Regions from separate parts of the Marinomonas rhizomae genome, predicted to be linked through region 1. Evidence: predicted binding sites of a transcription regulator. Region 1 holds the regulator's gene; the other holds the start of a gene.
The links. The regulator FliA, encoded in region 1, starts transcription of late flagellar genes. The targets are predictions, from matches to a motif close to CTAAAGTTNNNNNNNNNNCNGCCGATA.

Region 1 (13,375 bases):
CTTTGTCTTTTTTGCCTAGATTGATCGTAACAATTTTAGTCATTATGCAATTGGGGCCGTGGATATTGATGAAGTTGACGGATTTCACGACCAATTTGTTCATTAATATTCCTATGATAATAGGCTGATGTTAGAGCTTCATCCTGATCAGCTGCTGGGCTTGACGATTAGTTTTCTTTTGCCTTTTTTTCGGATTGGGGCTTTTTTTATGGCACTGCCTTTATTTGGTAGTCGCTTAGTTAGTCCTCGAGTACGTATTGCTTTTTCCTTTCTTGTTGCCGTCATTGTTACTCCTGTAATTGATGTGCCAAATTATGATCCTATCTCTCCAGCTTACATTGTGTTGATTGCTGAGCAATTGGTCATTGGTTTTGTGCTTGGTTTTGTGGTTACTATCTTGTTTCAGTTGTTTTCACTTGCGGGGCAGTTGGCCGCGATGAAGGCTGGCTTGGGTTTTGCGATGTCTAATGACCCTGCCAATGGTATTTCTGTTGCGACGCTTGGTCAGTATTATTTATCCATGGTGTCGCTGGCTTTTTTGGGAACGAATGGCCACTTGGTGATGATAGAGTACCTAGTTGAAAGTTTTACCTATTGGCCAATTGGGGGAGGATTTGATAGTCAGCGTTATTGGCAGCTAGTATTACTTGGTGGTTGGATGTTTGAAAAGGCACTACTGATTGTAATGCCTTTGGCTGTTGCTGTATTGGTGATTAACTTGTCTTTCGGTGTCGTGGCCAAAGCATCTCCGCAATTGAATGTTTTTGCGTTAGGGTTCCCAATCATAATGTTATTTTCTTTGTTCTTTTTCTGGATTATGTTAGATGACTTCTTGAATATCTACTTGTTGTTTTTCGGAGAGATGATTGACTGGATGCAGACAACATGGGGGATTCGTTTAAATGGCTGAGAATGAAGACGGTAGCGAAAAGACGGAAAGTGCCAGTAGTAAGAAGCTTCAGGATGCTCGGAATAAAGGTAATCTCCCCCGTTCTAAAGATCTAAGTTCTGCTCTTTTGTTGATTGTTGCTGCTGCAACTATATACGGGACAGGCACTTTACTTGTGCGTGACTTAGCCGTTTTATTTGACTTTAACTTTCTTGTTGATAGATCGGATGTATTTGATTTAAATCGCATGGTTTTTCATCTCTATGAGTCCGTCGTTGCTATGATGGATTCTATGGTCTTGTTGATGTCTGTTTTGGCCGCTGCTGGCATTATCGGTAGTATTGCTCTCGGTGGTTTGAATTTCGCTTGGGAGCCTTTGACGCCAAAGCTCAGTAAAATGAGCCCAATAGCAGGTCTTAAACGAATGTTTTCCGTTCAGTCTTTGGTGGAGCTTTTAAAGTCTATTGCTAAAGTGACGTTGGTTGGTGTTATTTCTGTGTTGGTGGTGAATTATTTTTTGCCTGAAACGCTTGGATTAACTTTCCAGTCTATAGAGCTGGCTATTGCTCATGGTATTGATATTGTTATTTGGTCTTTCGTCTTTGTGACGCTTGCTTTGGCGTTGATTGCGGCAATTGATGTGCCTTTTCAGGTATGGTCACACAAAGAAAAGTTAAAAATGACTAAGCAAGAAGTGAAGGATGAATATAAGCAGCAAGAAGGTGATCCTCTAGTTCGAGGTCGAATTCGTCAGTTGCAGCGGCAAGCTGCGATGAATCGCATGATGTCTGATGTGCCAAATGCGGATGTTATTATTACTAACCCAACACATTTTTCCGTAGCTCTAAAATACGATCAAACTGGCGGTGTTGCGCCTGTGATGCTCGCCAAAGGTGGCGATTTTATTGCATTGAAAATTCGTGAAGTCGGCAATCACTATGATATCCCTGTGATACAATCGCCCGCATTAGCAAGGGCAATATATCACCATACTGAGATCGGTGATGAGATACCAGAGGGTTTGTTTAAAGTGGTGGCACAACTGTTGGCTTATGTGTATCAATTGCGCAATGCTCGCATGGGGGCGCCACACCCAGAAGCGATGCCAAACTTAGATGTGCCTGATGAATTTCAGTGGGACGGTAGTTAATCATGTTTTATAGCTTTTCTTCCAATAAGGATGTCGTGTGAATTTTGACCGCGGCCGACTTACTGGGCAGGTTCAAGGGATTTTAAGTGGGAATTTAGGTATTCCTATTTTGTTGTTGTCGCTGTTAGCGATGATGATTTTACCTATTCCTGCTTTTTTATTGGATGTCCTTTTTACTTTTAATATTGCCTTAGCCATTGTTGTGCTTTTGGTCGCTATCTATTCCATGCGGCCTTTAGATTTTGCTGTGTTCCCTACTGTTCTTCTAGTATCTACATTAATGCGATTGGCGCTTAACGTAGCGTCAACTCGCGTGGTGTTATTGAATGGTCATGAGGGTGGTGATGCGGCCGGTAAGGTTATTCAAGCTTTCGGTGAAGTGGTTATTGGTGGTAACTACGTTGTTGGTTTTGTTGTCTTTGCCATTCTGATGATTATTAACTTTGCCGTTGTTACCAAAGGTGCTGGCCGTATTTCGGAAGTAAGTGCGCGCTTTACCTTGGATGCAATGCCCGGTAAGCAGATGGCAATTGACGCCGACCTAAATGCCGGCATGATCGACGCAGATCAGGCTAAGCAGCGTCGTACTGAGATTGCTTCCGAAGCTGAGTTTTATGGCTCTATGGATGGTGCCTCGAAGTTTGTGAAAGGGGATGCTATTGCTGGTCTGCTTATTCTGGGTATTAATATCATTGGTGGTTTGTCCATTGGTATGGCGCAGCATGACCTTTCTTTTACAGAGGCTATCGAACGTTATTCATTGTTGACGATTGGTGATGGCTTGGTTGCTCAGCTTCCTTCTTTGATGCTTTCTACTGCAGCTGCAATCATGGTTACTCGGGTTAACGAGACGGGTGATATGGGCGGACAGATTGTTCGCCAAATGTTTGGTTCCTCAAAAGCGCTGTATGTAGCTGCTGGTGTGATGACGATTATGGGGATCGTTCCAGGTATGCCGCATTTTTCATTCTTGTCCTTGGCTGCATGTTTGGGTGGTCTTGCCTATTTTCTTGAGTATCGTAAGAAGCAGAAACCTAAGCAAGGGCCGAAAAGTGCTGGTAAAACGTCAGCAGACAATCCAGTTCCAGCTGAAGTGAAAGACCTGAGTTGGGATGATGTGGCTCCTGTTGATATGCTTGGGTTGGAAGTGGGTTATCGTTTGATACCTTTGGTTGATAAAACTCAGGGTGGTGAGTTGCTTGCAAGAATTAAAGGTGTGCGTCGTAAGTTATCTCAAGACTTAGGTTTTTTGGTGCCGAGTGTGCATATTCGGGATAACTTAGATTTGATGCCGAATGCCTACAGAGTTACCTTGATGGGTGTGAGTTTGGCAGAAGCTGAAGTTCATCCGGATAAAGATTTAGCAATCGATCCAGGTCAGGTATTTGGTTCGATTGATGGTATTGCAGGTAAAGATCCATCATTTGGTTTAGATGCCGTTTGGATTGATCCTAAGAAAAGAGATCAGGCACAGACTTATGGCTACACAGTGGTCGATGTGAGTACGGTTGTTGCGACTCATATTAATCAGATTATGCACAAACATGCCTATGAATTGATTGGTCATGATGAGGTTCAGCAGCTGTTGAGTCTTCTGAAGCAGTACAATCCCAAATTGGCAGAAGAGTTGGTGCCAAATACGGTGCCTTTGAGTGTTCTGTTAAAAGTACTGCAGAATCTATTGATAGAGGGAGTGCCGTTAAGGGATATGCGAACGATTGCTGAATCAATTATGGGGGTTCAACCAAAGACTCAAGATCCTATGATATTGACTGCAGCAGTGAGAACATCATTATCACGTTTGATTATTCAAACCTTGGCTGATGGGGTTGAGGAAATTCCTGTGTTAACGTTAGAGCCTCAATTAGAGAAAATGCTGATGCAGACGGTTCAGCAAAGCCAGCAGTCTGGGATTAAAAATGAAGAGGCATTAATTTTAGAACCGCAAATGGCAGAGCAGTTACAGTCATCTTTGCGTCAGTCTGCCGAGCAGCAAGAGGCAATGGGAAACACTCCTATATTAATTGTGTCTGCTCCTATACGTCCTATGTTGGCGCGTTTTATGCGCTATGGTATGGTGAATATGTCAGTACTTTCTTATCAAGAAGTGCCGGATCATAAACGTATTACTGTGGTAGGTGTTATAGGTCAATAATATCTACCTATTAACGTGATGGATTGTATCTATATTTATTGTAATCTTTCGGGTAAGCTATGGATTTGTAAGAAAAATAAACTGGAAGGATTAAGTTATTCATGCAAATTAGGCGGTTTCGAGCACCTGACATGCGGCAAGCGATACGGAAGGTTCGTGATGCTGTAGGCCCCGATGCGGTCATTTTGTCAAATCAGCGTCTGCCTACCGGTGAGATAGAAATAGTTGCCGCTCTAGATTACGATGGATCTTTGCCTTCTAGTATGACTTCAAAGCGCTCGCCTGCGCCTCGTTCAGAGCAATATGCAGACCCAAGTGCAGATTATTTAGAGCGTATTGAAAGAGCAAAGCAACAGACTACTGCCCCGCAAAATACTTCATCTTCAAATACATATTCAGAAAAACAACCTGCAACTCAGTTCGAAATGCCTCCTTTGTCGAAGGATAAAGAGGATCCAGCTGTCGAAGAAGCATTGTCAATTCATAATAGTGAAAGTGCTAAGCAACTACGAGAGATGGAACTTGAACTTAAAAATGTTCGAACTATGCTAGAACAGCGTCAGCAAACTGACGGCAAAGCTGATGCAAAAGAAAATGCAGTAGAGTTACGTGCTAGGGAGAAGTTAAAAGGTTTAGGTTTGTCTGAATTTGTCGTGTCTAGATTGATTGATGATATTGATTTAAAAGGGCGAGAAGATGACTGGAATCGTTTGCTTGCCCATTTAGCTGACTATATTCCTGTTCGTTCTAGTTCTTCAGAATTAAAAGGCTGTATTGCGTTTATGGGACCTACTGGCGTTGGTAAAACAACAACGATCGGTAAAATTGCCGCCCAACACGTTTTAAAACATGGTTCTGAAGGTGTTGTCTTAATTACTACTGATACTTACCGTATTGCTGCCCATGAGCAGCTGCGGACTTTTGGGCGTATATTAAATGTCCCAGTTGAAGTAGTGAATGAATACTCTGACTTAAACGAAGTTTTGGCAAAATATGCTAATTATTCTTTGGTGCTTGTTGATACAGCAGGTATGAATCCAAGGGATTCGAATCTTGAACGACAGCTTCTAATGATGAAGCGTGCGCGAGCAAGTCTTAAAAAATTATTAGTATTACCTTGCACAAGTCAAAGGCAAGTATTAAAAACAGTTGTCGATGTTTATTCTCAAGTTCAATTAGATGGTTGTGTTTTAAGTAAGCTTGATGAATCAGCTTCACTTGGTGAAGCTATTAGTGTAGTTATTGAAGAAGGTTTACCTGTTGTATATATCGCAGATGGCCAAAGAATTCCAGATGACATAGAGCCAGCTCGTGCACATAATTTGATTAGTAGGGCTGTGTATACCGCAGAACATTACAGTCAGCTTTATGGGTCACTAAAGTATGGTAGTTAGTAAAATTTTGTTATTACTGAAAGCGTTGCGCGAAACTATGTAGTACAGTTAGTTAGCGCAACTCACTTAAATGGTAAAGGTTGCTTAGACTATTTTATGCAAAGCAAGAATGGATATAACACATACTCTAAAAAAGCAACGCTTTCGATTGATGCGATTGTTGAGCAATATGGGTATTTGGTAAAAAAAATTGCTTACCATCTATTGGCGCGTTTGCCCGATAGTGTGGATGTTGATGATTTGATTCAAGCTGGCATGATGGGGCTTATTGAGGCCTATAAGCGCTTTGAGTCGACCAAGGGTGCTAGTTTTGAAACTTACGCCGGTATTCGTATTCGCGGCTCCATCATGGATGAGGTGCGAAAAACAGATTGGGCCCCTCGCTCGGTTCGTCGCAATGGTCGAGCAGTTGCTAATGCAATAAAAGAGTTAGAAGCTAAGTTGGGCCGTGAAGTGTCCGATATGGAAATAGCGGCTCATATGAATATAAGTATGGATGAATATCACGACATGATTCATTCATCTATGTCTACTCAGTTGTTTAGTTATGAAGAAATGCTAGACTCTGATACAAATAATTTAGATAGTGTCGAATCTGAGGTAGAAAATTCACCTTATTCTTTAGTAGAAGATGGCGGTTTTCAAAATCAATTGGCGAAAGAAATTGATGAATTACCGGAAAGAGAAAAATTGGTTTTGTCTCTTTATTATAATGAAGAGCTTAACCTGAAAGAAATTGGTGCTGTGTTAGGCGTTAGTGAATCTAGAGTCAGTCAAATTCATAGTCAAGCGGCTATGCGATTGCGAGCTCGATTAAGTGATTGGCGAGATTAATTATGAGTTATGGAATAATACCTTTGGGGTGTGGAGGTTGCATTGGATAAAAACATGAAGATCCTGATTGTTGATGATTTCTCGACAATGAGACGTATCATTAAAAACTTATTACGGGATTTAGGGTTTACCAATACAGTTGAAGCGGATGACGGAACAACTGCATTGCCTATACTTCAAGCTGGAACAATTGATTTTCTTGTGACCGATTGGAATATGCCTGGAATGACAGGGATTGAATTGCTTCGTGCTGTTCGTGCTGATGAAAAATTGAAAAGCATTCCTGTTCTCATGGTAACGGCTGAAGCTAAGCGTGACCAGATTATTTCTGCGGCTCAGGCTGGGGTGAACGGTTATGTTGTTAAGCCTTTTACTGCAGTGGCTCTCAAGGAAAAAATTGAGAAAATATTCGAACGAATAGACGCTGCAAAATAGGGAGCTTAGATGTCGAATGTATTGGGATCTGGACTAGTGGATTTTGAAAACCTAGTAAAAGATGGTGCTGTGGATCTTTTAAATCACATTGAAGTCGGTGATTTCAGTGGTGCTATTAAAGTAATCCAAGAGTTAAGCGAAGCTCGTCATAAAAGCTTTTATAACGAAGTGGGATTTTTAACTCGAAGTCTGCATGATGCTATTCGTGATTTTCAAGTCGATTCAATGGACTTAGTTGTTGGTGAGGGTGGAAAAGATTCTGCTACTAAAATTACTGACGCCTCTGACCGACTGAATTATGTTATAGAAACAACTAGTGCGGCGGCCAATAAAACTATGGACATGGTGGACAGTAGTGTTCCTGTGGCCAGTGAGTTACAAAGTCAAGCAAGGGAGTTGCGAAAAGACTGGAGTCGACTAATTCAGCGAGACTTAACACCTCAAGAATTCCGAGACTTATATAAGCGTATTGATGTATTCCTATCTTATGCTGATGACAGTGCCACTACCTTGCATTCAAACCTCAACACAATTCTTCTAGAGCAAGGTTATCAAGACCTAACGGGTCAAGTGATCGCTAGAGTGAATGATTTAATTCGAGATGTAGAAGAAAAACTTGTGCATCTCGTTGCTGTTGCTGGACGCGTTGATAGTATCTCGGGGATTGAACACCAAGAGAAAGAGTCTGAACACGATGACACTCGTGGTCATGGCCCAGCTATTAATAAACAAAACAACCCTGAAGTACTGAGTAGTCAAGACGAAGTAGACGACTTGCTATCAAGTCTTGGTTTCTAGAAGGAGCTGAGGATGAGTTTCGAGGTCGATGAAGAAATTTTACAAGATTTTTTGGTAGAAGCTGGCGAAATCCTAGAGCAGCTTTCCGAACAACTAGTAGATTTAGAGCAAAATCCTGACGATAAGCAACTGCTTAACGCGATTTTTCGTGGTTTTCACACGGTAAAAGGTGGTGCTGGATTTTTACAATTAAATGCCTTGGTTGGTTGTTGTCATTATGCTGAGAACGTTTTTGATATTTTAAGGAACGGTCAGCGTAAAATAGATTCTGATTTGATGGACATTGTTTTGCAGGCACTTGATGCTGTAAACGAAATGTTCGAGGTTGTTCGTGCTGGTGGTGAGCCTGAGCCGGCTTCACCAGAGCTGATCGCTGCGCTTGCAGTATATGCAAAACCGCCAACCGCAGAAGAGCTTGCTAGTGCAGATGATGAAACGTTAGATGAAGTTGAAGAGATTGCCGAAGAGCAAGCTGACTCTGATGTTGAAGAAACTGAAGAAGTTGTTTCTGCTGCGGTTGAATCTGTTGATATTTCTGATGATGAGTTCGAATCTTTATTAGATGCCTTGGGCGATACTTCGAATGAAAATGACGAAGTAGAAAGTGGTTTAGCAGAAGAAAGTAGTGCAACGCCAAGAACTGACGACGAAATCACTGAAGATGAGTTTGATGCATTATTGAACCAACTTCATGGCAGCGGTGCGCCTGGAATTAATGACGAGCCAGCTGATAACGCTAGTTCAAATGATACATCTTCTGATGAAATTACCGAAGATGAATTTGAGGAACTTCTTGATAAGCTTCATGGAGAAACGCCTCCAGCAAATAAGAAAGAAGACACACCTAAAGACGATGCTAAAAAGGCAGAGCCTAGTGCCGGTGCAGAGTCGGACTTAATTACTGAAGACGAATTTGAATCTCTATTAGATAGCTTGCAAAGTAAAGGCGGTTCAGATAAGTCAGAAGCTCCTGCAGCTAAGAAGCCTGAACCTAAGGTTGCTCAAGCCAAGCCAAAAGCTGACCCGAAACCAGCTCCAAAGCCTACACCTAAAGCACCAGAGCCTGAACTCAAAGAAAAAGTTAATACTCCTGTTACCCAAGAAGCAACAGTGCGAGTAGATACAAAACGCTTGGATGACATAATGAACATGGTTGGTGAGCTTGTATTAGTTCGAAACCGTCTTGTTCGTTTGGGACTCCAAAGTGATGATGAATCTATGGGGAAAGCGGTTTCAAACTTGGATGTTGTTACGGGTGATCTACAAAACGCCGTAATGAAAACTCGAATGCAGCCAATCAAAAAAGTATTCGGCAAGTTCCCTCGAGTGGTTCGAGATTTGGCCCGCAACCTGAAAAAAGAAGTAAATTTAGAGCTTCGTGGTGAAGAGACAGATCTGGATAAAAACCTCGTTGAAGCACTCGCCGATCCGCTTGTCCACTTGGTTCGAAATTCGGTTGACCATGGTGTTGAGGCACCTGATGTTCGTGAAGCGAAAGGCAAGCCAAGAGTTGGCCATGTTATTTTGTCTGCAGAACAAGAAGGCGATCATATTTTACTCTCCATCGATGATGATGGTGCAGGTATGGACCCTGATGTGTTGCGTAAAAAAGCCGTTGAAAAAGGCTTGATGGATGCGGATGCAGCAGAGCGTTTATCTGATGAAGAAGCATTCAATTTGATTTTTGCACCAGGATTTTCAACAAAAGTTGAGATTACTGATGTGTCTGGTCGTGGCGTTGGGATGGATGTTGTTAAAACAAAGATCTCACAGTTAAATGGTACCTTACAGATTAAATCTGTCCTTGGACAAGGGTCTAGATTTATCATCAAAGTGCCATTAACGCTTGCTATTATGCCGACTCTGATGGTGACGCTATCAGATCAAGCGTTTGCGTTTCCATTGGTCAGTGTTAACGAAATATTCCATCTAAATTTGAAAAAAACCAATGTGGTAGATGGTCAGCAAGTGGTTGTTATTAGAGGTAAAACTTTACCAATTTTCCACCTAAAAAGCTGGCTAATCAAAGGGAATAGTCGAGATGACTTACCTGCAGAAGCACATGTGGTTGTTGTTCAGGTTGGTATGAGTGAAGTGGGTTTTGTTGTAGATCAGCTTGTTGGTCAAGAAGAAGTGGTTATAAAACCATTAGGTAAAATGTTGCAAGGTACCGCTGGTATGGCAGGTGCAACAATTACAGGTGATGGTCGTATTGCATTGATTCTGGATGTGCCTAGTATGCTTAAGTGTTACGCATCTAGGTAATATTTTTTTCATTTAGGGGATGTGATATGCCTGTTAAGGTGCTGGTTGTTGATGATTCTGGTTTCTTTCGTCGCCGTTTGGTCGAAATTTTTGAAGCCGATCCTCGACTAACCGTTGTAGGTACTGCAAATAACGGACGTGAGGCAATAGATAAGGTTCAATCCTTATCTCCTGATGTTGTTACTATGGATTACGAGATGCCTGTTTTAGATGGTATCGCCGCTGTAGTTAACATTATGAAGCTTAAGCCAACACCTGTACTGATGTTTTCCTCATTAACTCATGAGGGTGCAAAGGTTACTCTAGATGCCCTAGAGGCTGGTGCTGTTGACTTCATGCCTAAGAATTTTGAGGATATCTCTCGAGATTCAGCTGTAGTGAAACGTGCATTGGTAGATCGAGTATTAGCGGTTGCAAGAACTCGCTTAGCAGGTGATAGAAAACCTGTTGCAGCACTTGCTCCACGTGAGGCACCTAAGCCGATTGTGACTGAACGTGGCGTTATTATTCCACGTATGAGAAAGCGAGTGAGCCTTGTCGCTATAGGTACATCTACGGGTGGTCCTATGGCTTTGCAGGCAGTGTTAAGTAAACTGCCTAAGGATTTCTCCGCTCCTATCGTATTGGTTCAACATATGCCAGCGGCCTTTACTGGGGCTTTTGCTGACCGATTGAATAATATCTGTCAGATTACGGTGAAAGAAGCCAAAGATGGTGATCGTTTGCAGGCTGGTGTGGCGTTATTGGCGCCAGGTGGAAAGCAAATGATGATTGACCCTCGAAATGGTGGTTGCGTTCGTATTCTTGATGGTGATGAACGACTTAACTACAAACCTTCAGTTGATGTTACTTTCGGCTCAGCATCGAAATGCTATCCAGGAAAAGTATTGTCTGTTGTTATGACTGGGATGGGCGTTGATGGTCGTGAAGGTGCTCGTATGCTGAAAAGTTCGGGCTCAAGAGTTTGGATTCAAAGTGAAGAGTCTTGCGTGATCTACGGTATGCCAATGGCTGTTGAAAAAGCAAACTTAGCGGATGATATTATTGATTTAGACCATATCGGTGAGCGTATTGCACGTGAGGTTGGCTAGTGGATTTTGTTACCTTAGCAGGACTATTAATTGCATTCAGTTCAGTATTTCTAGCTAACTGGTTAGGGGGAGGAGAGATCGTACTCCTTCTAAACCTTCCATCCGCTATCATCGTTATTGTTGGTAGTATTGGCGCAACACTTATTCAAAGTAGCATTCAAGAAGCAGCTCGTGCTCTTGTGTTGATTAAGTGGAGTCTTTTCCCGCCTGTTTATGATTTCAATTCTGCTCGTGTATTAATAAACAATCTTGCCCATAAAGCGAGACGACTTTCTCTGCTTGCTTTGGAATCTGATATTGAGGCGTTGGGTAACCGTTTTACTAGTCGAGCTATGCAAATGGCTATCGATGGGACTGATCCTGATTTATTAGCTGATAGACTTCATGATGACGCCGTTCGTATTTATGACAAACGGATGAAGAGCGTGTCATTTATAGAGTCGATAGGCGGGTATGCACCTACTTTAGGTATCATGGGGTCTGTACTGGGCTTGATTCAAGCTATGGCTAATTTGGACAGCCCAGAAGCATTGGGTCATGGTATTGCCGTTGCTTTCGTTTCCACTCTATACGGCCAAGGCTTTGCGAATCTGGTTATATTTCCTATCGTTAAAAAATTAATGGGCTATGTTGATAAAGAGCTTCTTTATCATCAGCTACTAATTGATGGTATCTGTGGCATTGCTACAGGCAAGCATCCATATCGATTAGAGTTAGAGCTAAATACCTATGAGTGATACTCCTCCTCGGGTTTCAAAGCGCCGTCGGATGGCGACTAAGTCGCCAAGGACGAACATGCAGGGGCGAGACCGTTGGATCCTTTCTTATGCAGACTTTATCACTCTGCTTTTTGCTTTTTTTGTGGCGTTGTACTCTCTCTCATTAAAAAATTCCGGTGATGAACAGCGTTTGAAAGAGACGTTGCATGGCGTTTTTGATGCTGTTCAGAAGTCTATTAAGCCTATCAACATAGGAGAACCTATTGTTGGTGAGCCAAAAGATGTCGAAGTGGTTGAGGCAAAACCAATTCCAGCTGCACCTCCGACTATAGAAGAGAGTAATTCGTCTGCTGTGTATGCATTGCTAAGTCAAGTTGTGGAAAACCAATTCTCTGGGTTGCATGCATCAGGTCAGATATCCGTTACTGAATCGGCGGATTGGGTAAGCTTGGAGCTGAAGTCTGGTCTATTGTTTGGACAAGGAGAATACGACTTAACGAATGAGGCGGTCGCTTTGTTGATTTTAGTTGCCAACATATTAAAAGCGTATCCTTCAGTTATATTGGTTGAGGGTAATACAGATGATTTGCCTGTTAACTCAAGACGTCTAATTTCGAATTGGCATTTGTCTAGTTTACGTTCTTCTTCTGTTGTGGATGAATTGGTTTACAGAGGGGTCGATCCAAAGATGATCGCACCAATCGGCTTTTCCAGTGAACATCCTAAGGTAAGAAACACCAATGATTATGCTCGTCAGCAAAATCGTCGTGTAATATTGCGTATTAGTAAGCGTAAGGCCGATAATCTCTATGATTACTTGTTTCAATAGCGTGTTACTGTATATGATTGCAAGCAATTCGTAAGCAAAATAACAGCATAGGGTATCAGGGGAGTCAGAGTGCACATTTGGGCAGTGGCGAATCAGAAAGGCGGCGTTGGTAAAACGACCACAGTAGTTTCATTAGCAGGGTTGTTAGCTGATGCTGGCCATCGGGTATTAATGATTGATCTTGATCCTCATGGGTCACTGACCAGTTACTTCCGCTTTGATCCAGACTCCATAGAAAAAAGCGCGTACAGTCTATTTCAAGCTACTGGAAAAATCCCAGAGGATTTACCGGCTTCGCTAATTCTAGAAACAGGCCATCCTAATTTATCTTTAATGCCTGCGTCGACAGCGTTAGCTACTTTGGAGCGTCACGCTCAAGCGCAAGGTGGTATGGGATTAGTTATTTCTAAAACGTTAGCGATTTTATGGGATGACTATGACTATGTGTTGATTGATAGCCCTCCAGTATTGGGAGTTTTGATGATCAATGCTTTGGCGGCTTGCCAGCAGTTGGTTATACCTGTGCAGACTGAGTTTTTAGCGATAAAAGGGTTGGAAAGAATGGTCCGTACATTGACCATGATTAACAGAGCAAGAAAGCGACCAGTACCGTTTTTAATAGTGCCAACTCTTTTTGATCGCCGTACTCAGGCTTCTAATAAAAGCTTACGTAGTTTAAAAGATACTTATGAAGAGTTGGTGTGGCATTCAGTAATTCCTGTTGATACAAAGTTAAGAGACGCTAGTACAGCAGGTATTGCTCCTTCAGCGTTAGATCCGAATGCTCGAGGAATTAAGGCTTATGCAAGTCTGATG
Region 2 (19,131 bases), 140 kb from region 1:
CGATTATTACCCTAGTCGCGCTTACGCGATGACAGAGAATCCAGCAACTCGTTACACGCAGGGTGATATGATTCAAACGGGTCGGAATCTTGATATCGCAATAGCTGGTGACGGTTTTATTGCGGTTTATGATGAAAGCGGACAAGAGGCGTATACCCGAGCTGGAGACTTGCAGATTAATGCCGCTGGTCAATTGGTAACAGGACGAGGTTTGCCTGTTGCCGGAGTTGGTGGGCCTATTTTTCTTCCTCCGATAGATAATATCAACATCACAGAAGATGGTTCTATTTCTATTGTCCCTCAAGGTGGGGCGAATAATGAAGTGGCTGTTCTTAACCAGATAAAGCTGGTTAATCCGGATAAACAAAATTTACGTAAGCAAGAAGATGGCTTAATTCATACGCGTGATGGCCAACCATTAGAAGTGGATCCTAATGTTAAGCTCGCAAGTGGCTTCATTGAAGGTAGTAATGTTAATGCAGTTGAAGAAATGACGCACATTATGAACCTGGCTCGCCGTTTTGAAATGAACGTGAAGATGATGGATACCATTCGAAATAATGCCGACTCTTCTGCTCGAATACTACAGCGTTCATCTTAAGATCGTTGAGTAAACACACAGAACAAATGATATAAATAGAGGCTTTTATGAATTCAGCATTGTGGGTCAGTAAAACTGGTTTAAGCGCGATGGATAAGCAATTGAACGTGGTTGCCAATAACTTGGCAAACGTTTCAACAACAGCGTTTAAGAAAGACAGAGCGGTATTTGAAGATCTGATGTATAAAGCAGTTCGGGCACCAGGTGGATTGAGTGCTCAAAATGCAGAGTTGCCATCGGGTTTGCAGTTAGGTACAGGGGTGAAAGTTGGAGCGACACAAAAAGATTTCTCCAACGGCGATTATAATATGACCGATAGACAGCTTGATGTTGCTATTCAAGGAAAAGGCTTTTTACAAGTTTTGCAGCCAGATGGCACGATTGCGTATACACGTGACGGCAGTCTGCAATTGAACAGCCAGGGGCAGATTGCGACATCTGGTGGTTTGGTAGTTGAACCGGGTATTCAGATAGATCCTGATGTGAATGAAATTATGATTGCAGAAGATGGTATTGTGTCAGTACGTAAAAATGGTGAGGCGGATGCTCAGCAAGTTGGTGCGATTAATCTTGCCGGTTTCATTAATCCGACAGGCTTGAATTCAGCGGGACAGAATCTTTTTACAGAGACAAATGCTAGTGGCCCTCCGCAAGTTGGTGTACCAGGTACTGATTCATTAGGCACTATTGCTCAAGGAATGCTTGAGGCTTCTAATGTAAACTCTATTGAGGAGTTGGTTAATATGATCACGACGCAACGAGCTTATGAGATGAACTCTAAAGTCATTGCGTCTGCAGATGGCATGATGAGCTTTGCAATACAGCAGCTATAGTAGCGTGTGGAATATGATGAAGATAAAAATTGCTTTTTTGGTTATGTTTAGTGCTTGCTTGTCAGGTTGTCTTACTTGGGATGTAAATGAGCAAGCTGTCGCTAATGCGGCAGCCGCAGGTGCGGCTGGCGCATTAGCGGATGCTGTTGTTGATGCGGTCAACGATAATGACGATGCGGCAGAAGAGGCAGAGCCACCGGAGGAGCCAAGAAAAGGGTATGTGCCAGATCCTAATGATCCTCTAAATGGACCAGATATTGCGCAATCTATTCAGTCAGATGATCCTTACTATGCGCCTGTTTACCCAAATGGTATGAGTCCAACTCAGGCGCCAACAGGTGGTATTTATCAGGCGAGTATGGGCGACGTATTCTTTGGTGACCAGAAAGCCAGTAAGGTTGGTGATATTTTGACCATTAACCTGAATGAGACAACAACTTCAACGAAAGCCAATGCAGCAACAGTTTCTAAGTCTTCGTCTGCAACCATTGAGAATCCAACGGTTTTTGGGCAAGAGTTGAGGGTTGATACAACCCTACCGCAGCAAGGTACTGACTTTTCTGGAAATGCTTCAGCTAATCAAAATAACAGTTTAACTGGAACAATTTCCGTTACTGTATATAAGGCCTATCCCAATGGGGTGTTAGCAGTGCGTGGTGAAAAGTGGTTACGTCTAAATCAGGGGGATGAGTATATCCGTTTTTCTGGTGTCGTGCGTAAGCAAGATATTTCTCCTGATAACACGGTTGAGTCTGAACGTGTTGCAGACGCAAGAATTACATATTCAGGTACTGGCGATGTGGCAGCGGGAAGTGAGCAAGGTTGGGTGAGTCGCTTACTTAACACCAGTAACATGCCTTATTAATTTAATGATCTAATGGCTGAGAGGTTCACTCCTCTCAATGGGTGATGTGATGAAGCACATAGCGCTAATTATCTTTTATCTTTTATCTTTTTCTGTTCAGGCTGAACGCTTGAAGGACATTGCTAGTGTTCAGGGCGTCCGAGAAAACCAATTGTTTGGTTATGGCTTGGTGATTGGTCTTAACGGAACGGGCGACAGTACAGCTTTTACTAACCAAAGTTTTGCCAGCATGTTGTCTCGTTTTGGCGTGACCTTGCCAGAAGGGGTCAATGCCACGTCTAAAAACGTTGCCGCTGTCTCTTTGACGGCTACTTTGCCGGCGTTTTCTAAGCCAGGTCAAAAAATTGATGTAACTGTCTCGTCGATTGGTAACGCGAGCGCCTTGAGTGGCGGAACGCTGCTTTTATCTACATTGAAAGGTGCCGATGGTGCCGTTTATGCGATAGCTCAAGGTAACTTGGTAGTTGGTGGATTGGGGGCAAATGGAGCTGATGGGTCACGAACGACAAGCAACGTCCCAACAGTTGGTCGTATACCAAATGGCGCGAGTGTCGAGCGTATGGTTCCTAGTAGTTTTAATACTGGAGACACTCTAACGTTTAATCTAAATCGTCCAGATTTCACAACTGCAAAACAAGTGACAGACAAGATTAATAGCCTCTTAGGTCCTGGAGTCGCGACGACGCTTGATGCGACTTCTATTCGAGTATCTGCGCCAAGGGACTCCAGTCAACGTGTTACCTATTTATCGATTCTTGAAAATCTAGAAGTTGAAGTGGCTGAAGAGCGTGCGCGCATCGTGGTAAACTCTCGTACGGGAACCATTATCATTGGTCAGCATGTCAAAGTATCTCCTGCTGCAATAACCCACGGTAGCTTGACGGTGACTATCAAAGAAGTGCCACCAGTTGTAGGGCAGGATGGCACTGTAACGGGTGGACAGACGATTGTATCGCCGCGTGAGGGTATTGAGATCGCCCCAGATAGTGGCCATATGTTTGTTTTTGATCCAGGCGCATCGCTTAATGATATTGTTCGTGCCGTTAATCAGGTTGGTGCGGCTCCCGGTGATGTTATGGCTATATTGGAAGGCTTAAAGCAAGCTGGTGCGATTAATGCTGACTTAGTTGTTATATAGGTGTTTTGATGAACTCAATCCCACCAAAGCAAGACTTTTTTGCCGATTTTTCTACGCTAACTGATTTAAAGACTAAGGCGCAAAAAGACCCTGATGCCGCATTAAAAGATGTTGCTCAGCAGTTTGAGTCAATCTTTATAAATATGCTATTAAAAAACATGCGTAGCACCAATGAAGCGATCGGCAGTGGTTTGTTTTCCAGTGCGCAAACCAAGCAATATCAAGAGATGATGGATTCCCAGATGTCTCAAAGTATGGCGCAGTCCGGTGGCATAGGCTTATCGGAAGCGCTTATTCGTCAATACCAAACTCAACAGCAAGGTGGGATTAGTTCGCCTGAAGCGAAAGAACGGGGAGATACAGATTTTCTCAACCAAGTTGCTAAACAAGATTTGGTGCGAATTCAAGCTTTGGCTCATCGTGCTTCTACTGAATTTATTCAATCGGTTCAGCAGGAAGCTAAACGACAAAACCAAAATATTGCCGAGACTGAAATAGCTGCAACACCTTCGGCCCTTTCTGTCGTGTTTGGGTCACCGGATGAGTTTGTTGAGAATCTATGGCCTCATGCTAAGCAGGCAGCTGAAAAACTTGGTGTTAACCCCAAGGCAATATTGGCTCAGGCGGCATTGGAAACGGGTTGGGGAAAGTACCCTATTGCTAAAGAAGACGGCGCGGCTAGTTTTAATCTATTTGGTATTAAAGCGGACAATCGTTGGCAAGGTGATCGTGCCGTAGTGAATACATTAGAATTCCGTGATGGGGTGGCAAAGAGAGAAAAAGCGGCGTTCCGTGCTTATGATTCTTTCTCACAAAGCTTTGATGATTATGCGAATTTTCTATCTTCTAGTGAGCGGTATAAAGATGCCTTGCAGGCTGGAGATGACGCGTCAATGTTTGCCGCTTCTTTGCAAAAAGGCGGTTATGCTACGGATCCTAAGTACTCTGAAAAAATTGAAAACATCCTATCTAGTAAGTGGTTTCAAAAGTTATAGTGTTTTTTCGATGAAATTGCCCGTTAATAATGAATTGATAAAGCGCCTAGCAGGCTTACCTAGACTCATTTCATCTATGTTTAAAGTGGGTTGGTTTGTTTCCCCTTGTATTTTGGGTATGTATTTTTATGCTTTCCTAAATAATAAAGTTATAGATCTTAATTCTTGGTAAGGTTTTTGCATAAGTAATAATTAGAATGAAAAATATCTAATGGTTACTTCTGAAAACGTACTAGGGGTGTGGGCTATGGGCTCAAGTTTATATTCAATTGGTTTGTCTGGACTGCAGTCTAGTAATGCCCGTATTAATACGACAGGGCAGAATACATCCAATGTGGATACCGAAGGCTATAGTCGCCAAAGAACTGATACTACTAGCTCTCCAGTTGGCGGTGTTGTTCTTCGTGACACCTCTCGTCTTGTTGATAACTTTGTTAGTTCACAAGTCCGTGCTGATACTTCAACCTTTTCTTATTACGACGCTTATCAGTCAATGATATCGACTTCAGATAACTTATTGGCCGAAGACAGTATTTCATTGAATACTTATCTCAATAAATCCTTTGATGCCTTGCAAACGGTTAATAATGATCCGACTTCGGCCTCATTGAGGCAGTTAGCTCATTCTAGTTTACAAAATCTAGTGCAGCAATATCATGTTTTGTCTGGTGTGGTGAGTGATCAAGAAGGCTTGGTCGATGAGCAGTTATCTTCTTCTTTAGAGGATCTAAATGCGATCACATCGAAAATATCTAATTTGAATAGACAAATACTACAACAAGAAGGTTTATCTATTTCTCCTGCAAATGAGTTACGCGATCAGCAAGAGCTCTTAGCAAAAGATCTGTCTAAATACTTGGATATTAACGCCCAATTTAACGACAAAGGTTTGATGACGATTCAGTTGGCAAATGGACAGCCTTTAGTTATGGATCAATACCCAACAGAAGTGATCGTTAGACCTAATCCACTACAGCCGAAGAAAATCGATCTGGTTGTTAGTTTTGGTGATTATGAAGTTGGACTAAAAACACAAGGGTTGGGTGGTAGTGTTGGAGGTTTGATTGATTATCGTTCAGAATTTAGTGTGTATGCTGATAGAACCTTGGGTCAGCATGCTATTGCATTAGCCGATGCAATGAACACCCAGAACAAAAAAGGGATTGATGGTAATGGCGAATTTGGTAAGAATTTATTCTCCTTGGGAAAAATCAATGTTTACTCAAGTGCAGATAATATTCATAAGACCAAAAACATCTCTGTTAGGGTTACCGATGGGCAATCTGCTAAAATTACCAAAGATACTTACGAATTAACGAGAACTGATGATAGTAATTTCTCTATTAAAAAATTTGATGTGAACGGCAAATCAACTGAAAAATCTATTACCTTTGACCCTAGCGCTTTAACGAAAGACAGCGACGGTTATGTTAAGCTCGAGGAGCTTGGCATTGATCTGCGCTTGGCAGATATTAATGAAATAGACAGTGATGATGTGTTCCGTTTTACCCCGACAGAAGGTGCTGCCGCTGGTTTGTCTTTGTTCGCTAAAAATGGCGAGGCGTTAGCGTTGAGTACACCCATAGGAGTAAATACCAGTTCTGATAATTTATCAGATGCGAAAATTTCTTTGACTTCTGTGACGAACACTAATCCTGAATCCTCTGCTTTTTCATCAGAAGGGGCGCTTTATCCAAGTGCGCCGCATGAAATTTATTTTACGTCGCCTAGTTCCTATGTGGTTCGTGATTCGTCAGGTATTGAGGTTGCGTCTGTGAGTAATGTGACTCAATATACAAAATTGCTTGAGCAAGCTGGTTTATCTGATGAGGCAGGTTTTGATGTATCTGTTTCATCTAAACCTCATCGAGGTGATGTATTTACCATGAGCACCGATAACCTTGGTGTGTCTGATAACTTTAACGGTCTTGCGTTGGCAGACTTACAAAACAAGTCTCTTGTGGCCGGTAAAGCTACTTTGATGAAATCTTTTTCTGGTTTTATTTCTTATGTTGGCAGTAAAACGGCCGAAATAGAAGGGCATGCCGATGCCAGTAAGATTGTAATGGATGAAAGTGTCGCTCGTCGGGATAGGTTGTCTGCGGTTAGCCTTGATGAGGAAGCCGTAAATCTTTTGAAATATCAACAATCCTATTCCGCTTCAGCTCAAGTAGTGACAGCAGCTCGAACAACGTTTGAGACATTGCTTGGGATTATGAGGTAAGCTTATGCGTGTAACTAATAATTTAATTTATGGCCAAGCAAGTAAGTCTATTGGTCAAGCTAATGAGAAAATTCTTGATATTCAAAGTAAGATTGGTGCACAAACCAATATATTAAAACCCAGCGACGATCCTGTTGGTGCTAGCCAGATTCTCTTGTTCGCAGGAAAGAATCAGACTTTAAGGCAGTATGATGAAGCGATGAAAATGGCGACAGGGAACTTAGATTATCAAGAAGTCGCTCTAGACAGCATGAATGACTTCTTAGATACGGCAAGAACCTTATTCATTCAAGCCCAAAATGACATTAATACTCAGGCTGATGTTAATGCCATTGCTCATGAGATATCGTTAATAACAGAATCCATGGCTGATTTGATGAATTCTAAAAATGCCGATGGCAGCTATATTTTTGCCGGTACAGATACGCAAAGCCCTGCCTTTGTATTGGAGAGTGATGGCCGTTATCGTTGGTCTGGGAATGAGGGTCAGAAATACGCTCAAATTTCTGAAGATCTAAAAATCCCAGTAACCAACTCTGGTAAATACTTGTTTCAAGATATTTGGACTAATCGAACTTTTAACGCCAAAATTGTTGATGGCAACGTCTTAATGACGGATAAAATTAAAGATCAGGCAGACCTAGATGCCTTTATGGCGAAATCTTATGATCCTGAACACCCAGAGTTAAATAAGTATCAACTTAGAACTTCTTATCCTGAAGGTGAAGGTCCTGAACCTGGTGTTAAACAGCCGAGTGAAGGCGACACTGATAAAGCTGAAAAATTAGATAACTATCATTTATTTACCGGTTTACCTGCTAATTACGTTGTAACAAATAGTAAAGGAGAAGAGGTAGAATCTGGTACTTACACTATTGGTAAGCCAATTGTTTTCTCTGGAATGTCTTTTATATTAGAGGGCGAGCCAGGGGCTGCTGTCGACATCACTCTTAAAAAGCCTGAGAAAGATAACGTACTTAATCAAATTAAAGATTCTTTAGCTGTCTTGACTGATGTGAATACCACTTATGAAGAGCGAGAGGCTGCTTTTTTTAGTGCCACTTACAGTATTAATAACGCCCAACAAAGAATAGGTGAAGGGCGCTCGGAAATTGGTGCAAGGCTTAATATGGTCAGAGATCGTGAAGATTATAGCTCGGCAAGCCAATTATCTAATACTGTTGCTCAAAGTAGAGAAGGCGAGTTGGACATGGGCGCTGCTGCAACGGAATTGTCAATGAAAGAGTCTGCACTAAATGCATCGCAAAAAGTGTTTTCTCGCATGAGTAACTTGTCTTTGTTTAACCAAATGTAATTTTGAAAGTAAAAGGTATACAAGATGTCAGCATTTAAACTGGAGTCATGTTTCGGCGCTGATATTAATGTAGGGTATTTCGATATGGAAGAAATACTCGACATTTTAGGTATAAAAAAAGAAGTCGTTGGCAGTAAAAGAGTTCAATGTATTATAAAAGAACATGGGGAGAAAGACCGCTTAGTTGGTATTGCCATGCGTCAAGTTGTGCTCGATGTCCTCCGTTCTAATTTGGAGTCACCATTTCTTACTTATGATCCGTTCTTTTCTGATGATAAATTACTTAATAATCGACATGAGCGCTTATACGATGCTGAAGAAAGATTGCTATTTCTTTGTATGTCGATTGCTTCAGGTCGATCAGTAAAAAGTTTAAAAAAGCTAAATCCTCACTTTACGACAAAAGAATTGCGTAGTAAGCACGCAAAGAATCAAAGTCTATTTCGTTACTTTAGGCAAGAATTAAACGATCAGACAAGAGAGTATATTCTTGCTCATAAAGATCGTTTGGGTAGAAATCGGGTTGAAAGTAGTGGGAGTGAGAAAGGCGCTGGCGAAGTTACTGATACAGACGTTCAAGCCTTAAAAACTGAAACTTCACAAAAAAAGGTTCAGGAAACGAAGTTTAGCCCCACCTCCTTTGATGATGAAATTATTACCGCATTCAAGCTATTTAAAGGCGGTCATGCTTTATTATCGGCGCAAGTTGAGCGATTTAAGCATGGTGATCAGTTGGATATGGTTGAATTGATTAAGTTTTGTCGTCGTTTGATTGAATCCCACTCTCGAAATAACTTCTCCTTATTGGCCATTCGCCATATAAAAGATCCATCTATTTATTTAGAGCAGCATGCAATGGGGATGGCAGTACTCGGTATTCATTTTGCCAAGGCGATGAAGTTATCTGATGCTTATGTTGAAGTGATCGCACTTGGAGCCTTGTTATTAGATTTAGGGCGGTTCCGTCTGCCAATGGTTATGGTAACAAAAGCAACGAAAATGACCGATGCTGAGTTTGATTTATTTCGTAAACATATAAAGTTTGGAGAGCAGATCTTGCAGCAATCTGAGAATGTTCCCAAAGCGGTTTATCAGATGTTGTCTGATCATCATGAAAAAATTGATGGTTCGGGATATCCAGAAGGTAAGCAAGATCAGGAAATTTCTGTTTATGGGAAAATTGCTGCCATTATAGATGCTTATGATGCAATGACCTCAGAGCAGCCTCATAAGCATTCAATCGGACCGATTAAAGCGTATAGGCAGATGAAAAAAGAGTCTGGGTTAGCATTTGATAAGCAACTGCTTTCTGTGTTTTTACGAAGTATTGGGAGTGTTCCAGTAGGGTCTTGTGTTTCTCTTTCTAATGGTCGTGTTGGCTTTGTTTTAACTCTGAATAAGTCCTTTAAACCTTCTTTAGTTCGTCAGGTATACAGCGTAACGAATAAAGCATTTGTGGGTGCGTCGGACATTGAGTTAAATAATTCTAGCCTTCGAACAGATATTGTGATTGAAAAAGAAGTGGATCCACAGGTGTTAGGTTTACAATTCATTAATCACATTTCGTAATTTTTTCCGACTCGTTCTAAACTTCACTCCTTAATACTCTGTTATTTTTTTTGTATGTTACTTAGTGAGCTTTCTTAAAGGCGGCATTTCCTATGAATGCCGCCTTTTTTATCTAAATGAATCTCTTTTACTTGTTTTTTGACTTTTATTCTAAAGTTATCCCTTCTTTGTTCGATAACCGTTTGTGCGTTTTTATTGCGTGATAAAAAATAAAAAAAGCATAAAAAGTACAAAAAATATTAAAGGTTACCACTCTTGTGTCGATAACTTTAATAAGAGACAAAAACCCCAAAAAACCAATTAAATCAGAGGGTTGTCTTATTGTTATAATTCTTAGGAGAGAAGAAAATGGCTTTATATGTAAACACAAATGTGTCCTCGCTGAATGCTCAGCGTCAATTAACAAGTAGTGGTAAAGCACTTGATACAGCTTACCAAAGATTATCTTCAGGCCTTCGTATTAATAGTGCAGGAGATGATGCTGCTGGTTTGCAAATATCTAACCGTTTGACGTCTCAGATTAATGGTTTGAACCAATCTGTACGAAATGCAAACGATGGTATTTCTCTAGCGCAAACTGCTGAGGGTGCCTTAGAAGAAACAACAAATATGCTTCAACGTATGCGTACTTTATCTATTCAATCAGCAAACGGTTCAAACGCTGATGAAGATCGTATCGCACTACAGCAAGAAATGGGGCAGCTTGCCCAAGAAATTAACCGAATTGCAGACATCACCACATTTGGTGGTCGTAGTCTTCTTGATGGCTCATACCAAGGTATTTTCCAAGTCGGTGCCGATGCAAATCAAACCATTAGTTTTTCAATGGAGTTTGGTGGTGTAAATAACTCTATTAACCTTGCAGGAAATGGTGGCTTTACTATTTCTGGCCTGACTTCTGGTGTCGCTTATGAAGAGCCTGAAGAGGCCAAAAAAGAACCTGTGCAAATTATTCCTACAGAGGAAGGTGGTTTTGTTAACCAGTACGGTGATGCGATTAACGAGCAAGGCCATTTAATAGATGACAATGGTGATTTAATCAATGAAGAAGGTCAGCGTGTCAATGAAAATGGCATTCTGATTAACGAAAACGGTGAGTTGGTTAACGAGGAAGGAAAAAGAGTCAATGAGAGTAATGTGCTTATTGATGATCAGAATCGCCCGATTAACGCCAATGGTGTATTGATTGATGAAAACGGTACGCCAATCAATGAAGACGGTACACGAAAAGAAGATGTGCTTAATGAAGACGGCACAATTTCCAAGGCTGATGGAACGACTGAGCTTAAAGATGGCAGTATTGAGTTTCCTGATGGCCGAGTGATTCAGCCTGATGGATCTGTTGTGCATCCAGATGGAACTATAAATCATCCGGATGGTTCGGTAACGCAACCTGATGGAACTGTGGTTCCTGCTGAGAAAAAATACGGTCAGCCATTGATTACTGCAGAGTCTGTTTCGATAACAGATGTTAAGAATTCGCAAAGTATGATTGCTATGCTGGACACAATGATTCAAGCGGTTGACTCTAAGCGAGCTGAATTGGGTGCGGTGCAGAACCGTTTCAGTTCAACAGTGAATAACTTGTCTAGTATTTCAGAAAACGTTTCTGCTGCCCGCTCTCGTGTTCGAGATGCCGATTACGCTGCTGAAACAGCGGCATTAACGAGTTCACAAATTATTCAACAAGCCAGTACGACTATCTTGGCGCAAGCCAACCAAAGACCACAAGCGGCTTTGGCTTTATTAGGGAATTAATAGGTTAGACGTTGGGGCCTTTAGTATTGGGCTTCAATTAAAGATTCGAGTTCTTCTCGGAATACAGGCTACTTCTCTCTCCTAGAGGTGCCTTTTCAGCCGGGTGATTTTTCACCCGGCATTTTTTTGCCCAAATAATGAGATCGCAATCAGTTTTGTATGTTTTTCGATCAGTTTTCAGTGGTTTAAGGCTTATGCCAAAGACAGTTAAGGTTCTATCAGACTGACTTTGAGATTGGCTTTTGGTGGTTAAGATTGTGTCGTTAAAAAGTAGGTGTAGATATACCTTGCTTTATATGGCTTCTCTATCTGGCTTAAAAATTAACAGAGTGTTTGGTGGGGATACTTCTATCCGAATGAAGCTGAAAAATCGGTTTGTGTTGGCTGTTTTTGTCGAGCTGAGTCGACTTTTTATCAAAAGTAGCTTGCCTTCGCATCTGCCTTACATATCTAGCGTTTTATGCTCAGGCTTCCTTGCCTATGGATTGCATTGTTCTCACTTGTATTTGTTCAATGTGTTTGGGCGCGGGAGACGAGATGAATAGCTGTATTCTAAAAGACTACGTTTTATTGCGACATATTGCTGTCCGTCACTTATTAATTGCTTCTTTTATATATGAGGTGATTGCCTGTTTAGTGTGTCGATATTATTTATTTTCTTTCTGGCTCGGTCTTGCTAGCTACTTTTCTCAGGTTGTTCGTTCTTTAGGCTTTATGTCGAGCGTGTCTATTCTGTATAGGTGGAGGGCTGTGAATGGATAGCAATATTATCCGCGATTATTTCTTACTGAGTCATTTTGTCTTCCTGGGGACTCTATCTCAATGGCATTCATCTATCTGTTTAATGCTGCAACTTTTTTTACGCTTTTTAACCTTTAGACCAAAAGTGTTCATTCCGCATGCACGGAGGGTTCTAAATGAATAGCGACATTACTTGCGATGATTTTTTACTGTGGCGTTCGGTCGTTCGGTATCTATTGGGACCACAACCTCGACGGTGTTCACGTGTCTGTTTAGTGTTGTCCGCTTTTTTAGGCTCTCTGGGTATTGTGCCGAGGGTGTTCATTCCGCATGCACGGAGGGTTCTAAATGAATAGCGACATTACTTGTGATGATTTTTTACTGTGGCGTTCGGTCGTTCGGTATTTATTGGGGCCACAACCTCGACGGTATTCACGTGTCTGTTTAGTGTTGTCCGCTTTTTTAGGCTCTCAGGGTATTGTGCCGAGGGTGTTCATTCCGCATGCACGGAGGGTTCTAAATGAATAGCGACATTACTTGTGATGATTTTTTACTGTGGCGTTCGGTCGTTCAGTATTTATTGGGACCACAACCTCGACGGTGTTCAGGTGTCTGTTTAGTGTTGTCCGCTTTTTTAGGCTCTCTGGATATTGTGCCGAGGGTGTTCATTCCGCATGCACGGAGGGCTCTAAATGAATAGCGACATTACTTGCGATGATTTTTCGCAGCAGAGCTGGGTAGTTGGGCATTTATTGAAGGCTCTACCTCAACGGTGTTCATGTGTCCTATTTAATTTTTTTTGTGAGCTCTGGATATTAGGTTAAGAGTGATCATTCCGCATGCTCGGAGGGTTTTAAATGAATGGCAGTGTTGTCAGTGATGATTGTTTGCAGCGGCACTTAGTTGTCTGACGTTTATTGCCTATTGATCTATCTTAGTGACGTTTGATGACGATGAAAGGCATTTATTGGAAGTGGGTTTATGTGTTTTTTTGATCGTGATTTTTAGTGGCAAAAAAGTGTTCTTTTTAGGTGGTGCTGTGCCGCTTATGGCAATAAAAAGACGCAATCTAGAGGTGTTATTTAGAGGCGCTATTTAAGGGGGGGTCATTAATTGATGGGGGAAAGTGATTTTCAAAGAAAAAAGTGCGCGTTTTTGGCTTTTTTTAAAGAAATTGAAAAGATTTTTCTCAAAAAAGATTTTCATTAAAGATTTTTAAAAACAATGAGTTAGGCGGTTATTTGCCGCTTTATGGGAATTTTTTTACCGATTGAGGGAAAAATAATTCCTAAATTGACTAAAGGTTTTCAAAGTATTGTCGAAAACCTTATACGAGCTGCTTTTTGCAGGATTAAATGAAAACTAGGAGGCTATAATGGCTTTATACGTAAATACGAATACTTCATCTTTAAGTGCGCAGCGCCAGCTGATGAAATCAGGAAACACGTTAGATACCTCTTTCCAGCGCTTGTCTTCTGGTTTGCGTATTAACAGTGCTGCAGATGATGCTGCTGGCTTGCAGATTTCTAACCGATTAACATCTCAGGTTAATGGTTTGAATCAGGCTGTTCGTAACGCCAATGACGGTATTTCTGTAGCGCAAACTGCGGAAGGTGCGTTGGATGAAACGACAAATATGTTGCAGCGTATGCGTACTTTGTCTATCCAATCTGCAAACGGATCAAACTCTGATGATGACCGTAAAGCGCTCCAGCAAGAAATTGGTCAGCTATCTCAAGAGATTGACCGTATCGCCTCTATCACAACCTTTGGTGGACGCGCTATACTTGATGGTAGTTACAATGGCGTATACCAAGTAGGTGCCGATTCAAATCAAACAATCAGTTTTGATTTGAGTGCGGGTGATAACCAAGATTACGCAGGTAATGGTGGTTTCACTATGGCTGGTTTGTCTTCAAATGCGGCTGATGAAGCTAAGTATCAAGAAGATATGGCTGCTTATAACAACTATTCAGCTCAAAAAGATGCTGCAAAAGCGGAAGCGAGAGCGCAAGCAGAAGCAAATGGTGAAGAATACGTAGACCCTGAAATTCAAGCAAAAGCGGATGCAGAAGCTCGTGGTGAAGTTTATGTAGATCCTAATGCTCCTGAAATGCCAGAGCCACCAGCTAGCCGTTCTAGTAGTTTTGGTGATCCAGAGCAGGGTTTTGGTGTTCCATCAGTAACGACAATGGCCAATGCACAAAGCATGATTGATATTCTTGATGGCATGATTTCTGCCGTTGGTTCTAAGCGTGCCGAGTTGGGTGCGGTCCAAAACCGTTTTGGTTCCAGTATCAGTAACTTAAGTAACATTACTGAAAACGTATCTGCTGCACGTTCACGTGTACGTGATGCTGACTTTGCGGAAGAAACAGCTAAACTAACAAGTGCTCAGATTCTTCAACAAGCGAGTTCATCTATCTTAGCTCAAGCAAACCAACGTCCTCAAACTGCGTTGTCTCTATTGGGCTAAAATTAGTGAAAACGAAAAGCTGGGGCCTTGTTCCAGCTTTTGTCTCATTCAGAGGACTAGTGTATGTCTATTAATTCTAGTGATTTTTCAAAACAGTCTGTGGGCGTTGTTGCTACCAGACAAGATCAGCGTATGGGGGAGCAATTTAAAGCGCAGCGTGAAGCGAATGCTAAAGCTATTCAAACTTCAGCCGATAGTAATAAAGCGGAAAATAAAAGCAGTGATAATCAGAAATTTGCTGATTCGCCTAAGATTGAACCTGAAAAAATTGAAAATGCAAACCGTAAAATGTCTCAGTTAAATGTTCAATTATCCTTTGAAATGACTGAAGACCGTAGCAAAAATATCGTTAAAGTTTTAGATCAGGCTACAGGTGATGTGGTTCGCCAAATGCCGACAGAAGAGTTTCTTAAAATGTCGGAAAGAATTGATGCTATCATGAACCAATTAAGTGACGTGAAAGGCACCTTAGTTAATAGTGAGGTGTAATCTACTGTAAATAAAAGGCGTTGAAACTAGGAGATTTTGTATGGCTATTGGCTCATTAGGTGCTGGATCTGGTATTGATCTTGAGTCTCTAGTAAGTGATATGGTAAGTGCCAGAAGAGACACAAAAGTAAAATTATATGAAAATAAGTTGGCGAATTACGAAGCCGAGCTTTCTGCACTTGGTTCAGTTGGCTCTGCAATAGATAATTTTAAAACTTATGTAAAAAACTTAAATGATGATGACCTTTTTTCAGGCCGTAATGCGGTTGTTGAGCAAAAAAGTGGTAAAGAGTCTTTCACAGTTACTCCTGGTAAAACCGCTTCTACAGATAGCTATTCCATTCAAGTCAATCAGCTCGCGAAAGGTAGTCGTTTAGTTTCAGATATTTCGTCTTTTTCATCACGAGATGAAACGGTTACTTCGTCTGGTGGTAAGCTCACATTAACAGCTGGTGATGAAAAACTTGTGCTTGATGTTAAACCTGATACAACATTATCTAAACTCCGAGAGCAGATAAACTCAGAGGGAAAAGATTTTGGAGTGTCGGCGAACTTAGTTGACGATGGTGAAGGGCATATGTTTTTTACCATTACCTCAACTAAAACAGGCGCCGGAAATACTCTAAATATTGATAGCGACAACTTAACTTTGGACAGTGCAGCACTGGGTGGTTTTTTCCCTGGTTTGAGTGTTCCTGAGGGAGGTGAAGCGCAAGATGCATCTATAACCGTTGACGGCATTTCTGTACGCAGTGACTCTAATGACTTTGATGATGCTATTGCAGGCTTATCTATTAAGGCATTAGATGTTTCAAAAGAGCCCGCCAAGGTCGAAGTGACCTACAATAAAGAAAAAGTTGAAGAAAGTATTCAAGGTTTTGTTAATTCCTACAATGATCTAATTGCTGTTTTTAAGCGCAATACTGCAAGAGGAGCCGTGCTAAATGGCAACAGCATGATCCGAAATCTAAGCACCTCTTTAGCGGGTGACTTAATGTCTAATCATGCCAGTCCTGGTAGCCCATTTACTTCTATTTTTGATGTTGGCGTAGAGCTGCTGGATAACGGTACCCTTGCTTATGACAGTGAAAAATTTAACCGTGCCGCAGATACAGATTTCGACGGTGTGGCTTCTCTGTTTGTTGGGAGCGATGGATTAGCAAAATCTCTTGATAACTTGTTAGGTAGCTATGCAGGCCCAAGAGGAATGAATAGTACCCTAAAGGATTCCGTATCTAAGTCGATAAGTAGTACAGAAGAGTCACTTTCTGACTATGAGGCACGCATGGAGAAGTATGAAGCATCTTTGCGCAGTAAGTTTACAAGCTTGGATACACAGCTTGCAAACATGAATGCTCAAGGTGATTATCTCAACTCAATGCTGAATAAATTGTAATATGACGACGTTGTCGTTTTAGTAAATATTTTGAGGTTGTTTTATGTACGGGAAAAAAGGGATCCAGGCCTATAAAAAGGACTCTATTAAATCCGATTTAGCCTCGGCAGATCCTCATAGAGTCATACAACTTTTAATGCAAGGTGCTTTAGAGCGATTGGCGTTAGGAAAAGGCTGTATGGAGCGTGCAGACTGGGCTGGAAAAGCCGCCGCTTTTACTCGCGCAATTGAAATTATTAATGCGCTAAGAGATGCGCTAGATCGCGACGTTAACCCTGAGCTTGTTGATAATTTAGATGGTTTGTATGATTACATGATCATGCGTATCAATGAAGCTAGTGTGTCTAAAGATTGTGCGGTTATTGACCAAGTAATTGGTTTGATTTTACAAATTAAAGGCGCTTGGGATCAAATCACTGAAGCAGATAAACAGCAAGCTTACAGTGGTGTAGATGATATGACTGCTGGGGCAGTTAATGCTTGATATAGACCAGTTGACCCTGTTAACTGATGCGTTAGAAGAAGCGGTATCATTAGAAGATTTAGATGAAATTCAGCGGTTGTGCGCAGAAAATAATGATTTTATATTTTCTTTGGAGCCCGACAAAAAAAATGCTTTAGTGAATGAAAAATTAAAGTGTCTTATTAAAGTGCACCAGTCAGCAATTCTAATAGTTAAAAACACCCACAAAGCTATGCATAATCAACTATATCAATCCATCAAAGTTCGTAAGAGTGTCAGCAAATACAAAGGCGTGAAGCATGCAGAATGAAGACAGTGGCTCCAATATTAAGCATGCTGAGGAATTTCTCGCTACGTTCAAAGAAGGCGTCGCAAGATTAAGAGAAAAAGACCAAGAGTTGACGGATCGTTATATTAAAAACATGGCGACTTTTTCTCAGATCATGCCGCATATTTATGATGAGCTTAAGGACTATAGCCCTAAAAAGCGTTATGTATACTTGGAAGAATCGGGTGACATGAATGTTTTTAGAGAAGATATTGGCGTTCCTCTATTTTCAAAAGACCCTAGAGCTCAAGCTAAAGATAAGGTCGACTACGCGCTTTCTAAACCTGCCAAAACACTTCTTAATCTAGAGCGCTCGGTTAATAATGAAAGCCGCCATGTTTTTTACAGCAATAAAATCCTCGACGAAATTGAAATTCAATCTGCTGGTTTAGTGGAACAGAAAGAGTGGCCTGAGTTTGCCGGTGCCGCTATTGTTTTTGGAATTGAGTTTGGTTATCAACTTGAATTGTTGCTAAATAGCAGGGAAATAAAACACCTCTACTTGTATGAGAGTGACTTAGACTTTTTTCACTACTCTTTATACGCGATAGACTGGGAAGAGATACTCGATAAATTTAACCGCGATGGTCGAACCGTTCATTTTTTTCTAGGTATCCAGCCGGATGAATTTACAGACATTTATCTTCTTCAGTTACAAGAAAACGGTTATTTCTTGGCTCCAGAAACCTATTTGTTCATGGGTTACAAAAGCCCAGAAAATAATAAAGCCTTAGACTATTTTAAAAAGCATTATTCCCGCCAAGTCATGGGCTGGGGATTTTTTGACGATGCTTTAATTGGTATTGCCCAAGGTTTAAGGTCGCTTCCCAAGACGAAAGTTGCCCATTTTCAAGGGCGTGAGTTATTGCCTAAGTGGGTGATCAATGTCCCCGTTTTTATTCTGGGTAACGGCCCTTCACTTGATCAAGGGATTGAGTTGATCAAAGAAATTCGTGGGCAAGTTTTGTTGATTTCATGTGGTTCGACCATTAATACTCTTAGTAAGCTAGGAATTGTGCCCGACATTCATGTAGATATCGAGCGAATGAAGCAGACGGTTGATAAATTTTTGTTTTTAGACAAAGAGTATCTAAAAGGGATTTGGGGGCTTAGTGTCGATGTTATGCACCCAGAATATTTTGATTATTTTGATCGATCAGGGATGGGCTTAAAACCTGGTGAGGCAATAACCTCATTAATTTTGGCACATGCGCGCGATCAAGGCGATGATAAAAACTATGTGCAGTTAAATTACTGTAATCCTATTGTTGCTAACTTAGCCCTATCTTATGTGCATTTATTTGGCCTTAACAATGTCTATTTCTTAGGTGTTGATAACGGATTTAAAGACAAAGATACTCACCATTCTGTGCACAGTGGTTATTATAAAGATGGCAAAGAATCGGGCTTTCAGACTTTTCAAGAAGCCAAACTGGTAGAGCGAGAAGGTAACTTTGGTGGTACCGTTTATGCAACAGGCATCATGGATACTTCTAGAGTACAGCTTGAGTCTCTTATACGCTCTTTGAAAAAACGTCGTAATTTTGAAAGCTTTAACTTGTCTGATGTGGCAAAAATTGAAGGTGTGACGCCTCTTTTGATTGAAGATGTTCTTATTACTGATCCTGAAATTGACCATAAAAAAGTCATTGATTTGTTGGAAAATGCATTTTTCACTGAACCGCCGACTGCCGTTTTGCAACAAACGACGGATAGTCTCATTTCTGTAGACGATTTTCTAAAAATTAGTAAAACTCTTCAAAGCGGCTGGGACGATTCAATCAAAACTCGGGAAGACGTTTGTAATTTACTTTGGTCTTATCATCGCGAAATCTATTTTTTACGAGGCAGTGTTTATCGTCACATTCATGACTTATTGATCGGTTCTTTCACTTATTCCGCTTTTTTAATAGTACAGTTCTTATTTAAGTTTGAAGACG

Region 2: a site for FliA is predicted at 13,337-13,363, ahead of KDW99_RS16195 (flagellin). Genes of this name have one in related genera too.

What each region holds. Positions count from the first base shown of each region.
Region 1 covers NZ_CP073343.1:3,286,974-3,300,348, reverse strand. Annotated here, with positions in the region: gene fliQ (flagellar biosynthesis protein FliQ) at 1-128, shown strand, start outside; gene fliR (flagellar biosynthetic protein FliR) at 128-910, shown strand; gene flhB (flagellar biosynthesis protein FlhB) at 903-2,039, shown strand; gene flhA (flagellar biosynthesis protein FlhA) at 2,077-4,194, shown strand; gene flhF (flagellar biosynthesis protein FlhF) at 4,296-5,588, shown strand; gene KDW99_RS15550 (RNA polymerase sigma factor FliA) at 5,685-6,422, shown strand; gene KDW99_RS15545 (chemotaxis response regulator CheY) at 6,477-6,857, shown strand; gene KDW99_RS15540 (protein phosphatase CheZ) at 6,867-7,655, shown strand; gene KDW99_RS15535 (chemotaxis protein CheA) at 7,668-9,920, shown strand; gene KDW99_RS15530 (protein-glutamate methylesterase/protein-glutamine glutaminase) at 9,947-11,011, shown strand; gene KDW99_RS15525 (flagellar motor protein) at 11,011-11,748, shown strand; gene KDW99_RS15520 (OmpA family protein) at 11,741-12,559, shown strand; gene KDW99_RS15515 (ParA family protein) at 12,629-13,375, shown strand, end outside.
Region 2 covers NZ_CP073343.1:3,426,528-3,445,658, reverse strand. Annotated here, with positions in the region: gene flgF (flagellar basal-body rod protein FlgF) at 1-601, shown strand, start outside; gene flgG (flagellar basal-body rod protein FlgG) at 649-1,434, shown strand; gene KDW99_RS16235 (flagellar basal body L-ring protein FlgH) at 1,448-2,299, shown strand; gene KDW99_RS16230 (flagellar basal body P-ring protein FlgI) at 2,349-3,437, shown strand; gene flgJ (flagellar assembly peptidoglycan hydrolase FlgJ) at 3,446-4,432, shown strand; gene flgK (flagellar hook-associated protein FlgK) at 4,680-6,656, shown strand; gene flgL (flagellar hook-associated protein FlgL) at 6,661-7,971, shown strand; gene KDW99_RS16210 (HD-GYP domain-containing protein) at 7,996-9,540, shown strand; partial or broken gene KDW99_RS16205 (flagellin N-terminal helical domain-containing protein) at 9,889-10,369, shown strand; partial or broken gene KDW99_RS16200 (flagellin) at 11,023-11,298, shown strand; gene KDW99_RS16195 (flagellin) at 13,415-14,515, shown strand; gene KDW99_RS16190 (flagellar protein FlaG) at 14,579-15,004, shown strand; gene fliD (flagellar filament capping protein FliD) at 15,045-16,400, shown strand; gene fliS (flagellar export chaperone FliS) at 16,444-16,884, shown strand; gene KDW99_RS16175 (hypothetical protein) at 16,877-17,173, shown strand; gene KDW99_RS16170 (motility associated factor glycosyltransferase family protein) at 17,163-19,131, shown strand, end outside.